2 regions of the Lysinibacillus sp. COL-1 genome follow, and region 1 is predicted to be linked to the other one. Evidence: a T-box and tRNA genes for the amino acid it is inferred to sense, from the RefSeq annotation. Region 1 holds a T-box; the other holds one or more tRNA genes.
What was found. A T-box is a leader RNA that pairs with one kind of tRNA and senses whether it is charged. The one in region 1 lies ahead of tyrS (tyrosine--tRNA ligase), so its partner is inferred to be a tRNA-Tyr.
Positions count from the first base shown of each region.

Region 2: it encodes a tRNA-Tyr, which carries the amino acid that the T-box ahead of tyrS (tyrosine--tRNA ligase) is inferred to sense. The anticodon was not compared.

Region 1 is NZ_JCAWSJ010000004.1:3,322,057-3,324,520, forward strand. It holds gene tyrS (tyrosine--tRNA ligase) at 1-1,236, opposite strand, end outside; T-box leader at 1,321-1,529, opposite strand; gene AC6BKE_RS24615 (transglycosylase domain-containing protein) at 1,632-2,464, shown strand, end outside.
Region 2 is NZ_JCAWSJ010000002.1:59,097-61,560, forward strand. It holds gene rocF (arginase) at 75-980, opposite strand; tRNA gene AC6BKE_RS00605 (tRNA-Lys) at 1,166-1,238, opposite strand; tRNA gene AC6BKE_RS00610 (tRNA-Gln) at 1,254-1,328, opposite strand; tRNA gene AC6BKE_RS00615 (tRNA-Tyr) at 1,343-1,426, opposite strand; tRNA gene AC6BKE_RS00620 (tRNA-Val) at 1,442-1,517, opposite strand; tRNA gene AC6BKE_RS00625 (tRNA-Glu) at 1,574-1,648, opposite strand; tRNA gene AC6BKE_RS00630 (tRNA-Asn) at 1,763-1,839, opposite strand; gene mbcS (acyl-CoA synthetase MbcS) at 2,109-2,464, shown strand, end outside.

The DNA of each region.
Region 1 (2,464 bases):
CCCACGACGCACAATGCTGAATGCATCCTCTAAACGGTCCTTGGCATCGAATACATATTCTAAGTCTGTCACCTTCTCACCATTTACACTAATCGCACCATTCGATACGTCCTCACGGGCTTGACGTTTTGAGGATGAGATCCCTGCTTCCACAAGAAGGTCTACAATATTTTTGTCCTCTTTAGCCATTTCAATAGAAGGAACATCTTTAAATGCATCCTTCATTTCTTCAGCTGAAAGTGCTTTTAAATCCCCTGAGAATAAAGCTGCTGTAATACGAATGGCTTGCTCTAATGCCTCTTGACCATGAATTAAACGAGTCATTTCTTCTGCAAGTGCTTTTTGAGCCTTACGTAAATGTGGTTCTTCTTCTACAGAGACTGCTAATGCTTCAATTTCTTCACGAGAAAGGAACGTAAAGATTTTTAAGTATTTGATCACATCTGCATCAGCAGCATTGATCCAGAATTGGTAGAACTCATATGGAGATGTTTTCTTACTATCTAACCATACAGCACCACCTGCTGTTTTACCGAATTTTGTGCCGTCTGCTTTCGTTACTAAAGGAATCGTAATCCCGAATGCTTTCGTTTCTTCCTCATGTGTTTTACGAATAACTTCTAAGCCTGTTGTAATATTACCCCATTGGTCAGAGCCACCTACTTGTATACGACAATTGTAGTGATTGTATAAATGATTGTAATCAATACCTTGGATTAACGTGTATGCAAACTCTGTAAACGAAATCCCTGTGTCTAGACGAGAAGCAATCGTATCCTTTGCTAACATGTAGTTTACGTTAATTAATTTACCGTAATCACGTAAAAATTCAATTGTATTGATATTGCCAATCCAGTCGCGGTTGTTCACAAGCTGTGCACCGTTGCCATCTTCTGCAAAATCAAAAATACGTTCTAATTGGCTACGGATTCCTTGGACATTTTTATCGATTTGCTCTACTGTTTGTAATTGGCGCTCTTCTGAACGACCAGATGGATCACCTATCATCCCTGTTGCACCACCAACAAGTAAAATTGGACGGTGACCAGCTTTTTGGAATCGACGAAGTGTTAACAATGGAACAATATGTCCTATATGCATGGAGTCTGCTGTTGGATCTACTCCACAGTACAAGGATACTGATTGCTCATCTAATAATTTTGCCATGCCTTCTGCATCTGTTTGTTGGTATAGCAAACCACGCCATTCTAAATCTTGTAATAATTCGTTTGTCATGTTCATTCCTCCTAAAATGGTTAAAATTCGTTACGTGCATGGACATGTTTAAATAAAAAAAGTCCCTACACGCAAATAATTGCATGCAGGGACGTTAAGTTACAAACTAACGCGGTACCACCCGGCTTGAAGATGTCATCCATCTTCCACTTCATTCAACCGCCTTTATCGCAGGCGCGCACGTCTAAGCTCCAAGCACGTAATTCGTCTCTACACTATGACCAGTTTTCACCAACCACTGGCTCTCTAAACAGGGAATATAGATACTACTGCAAACTCTTCATCACTAGAAAACTATAAACATAATTCTATACGAATCTATTTCAAAGTCAATAACTATGTTCGAGCTAAAACATTATGTGCTATAATAGACAAGATTTTAGGAGGTCGATACATTGAAAGATTGGATTGAAAAAATCAATGCGAAGATCGATGAATTACTTGAACAAAAATGGATGAAGAAATTACGTATTTCAGGTAGTGTTACCTGGAACTTATTTTTACTATTTTTAGTCTTTGCATTGGTGGGCACTGTATTTGTCGGATCAGTTGGAGCTGGGTATTTCGCTTCTCTTGTAAAAGAAGAGCCATTACGCTCAAAAGAAGAGTTGCGCAATCAAATTTTCAGTTATGAAGAAACCAGTGAAATTTATTTTGCCAACGATATTTATATTGGGAAGTTACGGACAGATTTGGATCGCCGTGAAACATCACTTAGCAATGTAGCACCAGATGTTGTGAATGCTGTTCTAGCAACAGAAGACGAATATTTCCGCGATCATAACGGCATAGTACCAAAGGCGGTTGTTCGTGGTTTATTACAAGATGTCACTAACTCTGCTACGCAAACAGGTGGATCTACCCTTACTCAACAGCTTATTAAAAACCAAGTACTAACAAACGAAGTATCCTATGAACGTAAAGCTAAGGAAATCTTACTGGCAATGCGTTTAGAACATTTTATGACGAAGGAAGAAATATTAGAGGCTTACTTAAATATTATTCCGTACGGTCGTAACTCTTCAGGTCGAAATATCGCTGGTGTTGAAACAGCCGCTGAAGGGATTTTTGGTGTGAAAGCTAAAGAATTATCTCTTCCACAAGCTGCTTACATAGCTGGTATTCCACAGGCACCATTTGCCTACACACCTTTTACGAATACAGGTGAACTGAAAAGTGAAGAAGCTTTAAAGCCGGGTATTGATCGTATGAAAACGGTACTATATCG
Region 2 (2,464 bases), on a different contig from region 1:
GTTTCGTTTTAATTCAATTATAACAAAAGATTTTTATGCAATGTGGCAACAGGCAATTTTTTGTCAAATTTTCTTTAAACTAGTGTCTCTCCGAATAAAGATCCCATTAATGCAACAGCCACATTTGCTGTTGTATTCTTCTCATCTAAAATTGGGTTTACTTCTACAAACTCTGCTGATGTTAGCATCCCTGATTCTTGTAACATTTCCATTGCTAAATGACTTTCTCGATACGTAATTCCTCCAGGAACGGGTGTACCAACTCCTGGCGTGTAAAGCGGATCTAAGCCATCTAAATCAAGTGATAGATGTAATCCATCAACATTACGTTCTTTCAAGTAAGCAAGTGCATCTTCCATGACACGCGTCATACCAAGTCGATCAATCTCGTGCATTGTATATACTTTAATCCCTTGTTGACGAATTAACTCACGCTCACCAGGATCTACTGAACGAGCTCCGATAATAATAACGTTCTCTGGTTTAATTTTCGGTGCATAATTCCGAATTTGCACTAAGCGCTCATGACCTAGTCCAATACTAACTGCTAATGGCATCCCATGGATGTTGCCAGATGGTGTTGTTTCAGGTGTATTTAAATCTGCATGAGCATCATACCAAATAACGCCAAGATTTTTATAATGCTCACCTAATCCAGCTAGTGTGCCAATAGCAATACTATGGTCTCCACCAAATACAAGTGGGAACTTATTTTGTTCTACTACTTCATGCACGCTATTAGCTAAAGCCGTGCTAACATCTACAACTTCCTCTAAATTCAGTAATTTCTCATCGACAGGTGCGTCTGCAAGTTTTTGACTGACACGAATATCCCCTTGGTCTTGTACTTCATGTCCAATAGCCTCCAAACGTTCCACAACGCCTGCATAGCGAATCGCGCTTGGCCCCATATCTACACCACGACGTGTTTGTCCATAATCTGTTGGTACTCCAATAATAGAAATATTAAGTTTATTCATGTTTTTATACCCCCTAAAAGTTATAATATTATTGTAAAGCCTAGATACCACTTGGCTCAACTAGACAAAAAAGTGCATATTTATTCAATTTTTGATAACATAAAAAAATCTCCTACTGTTTTCAGTAAGAGATTAGTTATCTATAGTTATTATAACACTTTTGAATATACTTTATTCTAAAAAAGTGAGCCATGAAGGACTCGAACCTTCGACCCTCTGATTAAAAGTCAGATGCTCTACCAACTGAGCTAATGGCTCGTAAAAAAAGAAAAATGGCTGGGGTACTAGGATTCGAACCTAGGCATGACGGAATCAAAATCCGTTGCCTTACCGCTTGGCTATACCCCAATCATTTATAAAACTGGTGGAGGGGGACGGATTCGAACCGCCGAACCCTAAGGAGCGGATTTACAGTCCGCCGCGTTTAGCCACTTCGCTACCCCTCCGAAATAACACAATAATGGTGGAGGATGACGGGCTCGAACCGCCGACCCTCTGCTTGTAAGGCAGATGCTCTCCCAGCTGAGCTAATCCTCCATAGAAACAGGTGTTATATCACAGTTTATTTTTCTTTATAAAGCCTATGTTTTAAATGGTGACCCCTACGGGATTCGAACCCGTGTTACCGCCGTGAAAGGGCGGTGTCTTAACCACTTGACCAAGGGGCCAGTATCACGTCTCAAACAAGACAAGATTTATAATAACATCATTTCTTAATAGTTGCAATACTTTTTTATAACTTTTTTTATGTATAACAGCTTCTTAAAAATGGGCAAAAAAAATGGCTCCGAAGGCAGGACTCGAACCTGCGACAACCTGATTAACAGTCAGGTGCTACTACCAACTGAGCTACTTCGGAACGATACTATTCACTTTGGGTTTAAACAACCTCTTAAGTACATTTATTATTATAGCAAGCATTATAAATTATGCAACATATTTTATGAAAATTTTTATATTTTTTGTCGAAGTAGGTTTAAAAATTAATCCAAAAGCATAATAGTTCTCTATTAAATCTAATATTTCTATTTTGCGTGCTAAATATTCTTGCTGTATATTATTGCAATTGTTAAAATAAAAATAGTTTTAAGAATTTTCTATCAAATTTCCTGGGGGAGGAATATTCGGATGGTAACAAATGATTTAATTGCACCTGAATTTTATAATATCACAGAGGAATTAGAAAAGTTTTCACAAGATAGTGATCGCCAAGCAATACGCTGGTTAAATACGCAACAAGAGAGACGAACAGTTTCCTATGTAGAGCTTGTCCAAAAAATGAATCAATACGCAAATGCTTTTACAGAGACAGGACTTCGAAAGGGAGATCGCGTTCTAGTTATTATTCCTCGCCTACCAGAAGCCTATTTTGTTTTTCTTGGCTGTTTAAAGGCTGGCATCGTGCCTATTTCATGTTCAGAAATGCTACGTGCAAGTGACTTAGAATATCGCATGGAGCACTCTTCTGCTAGTGCAGTTATTGC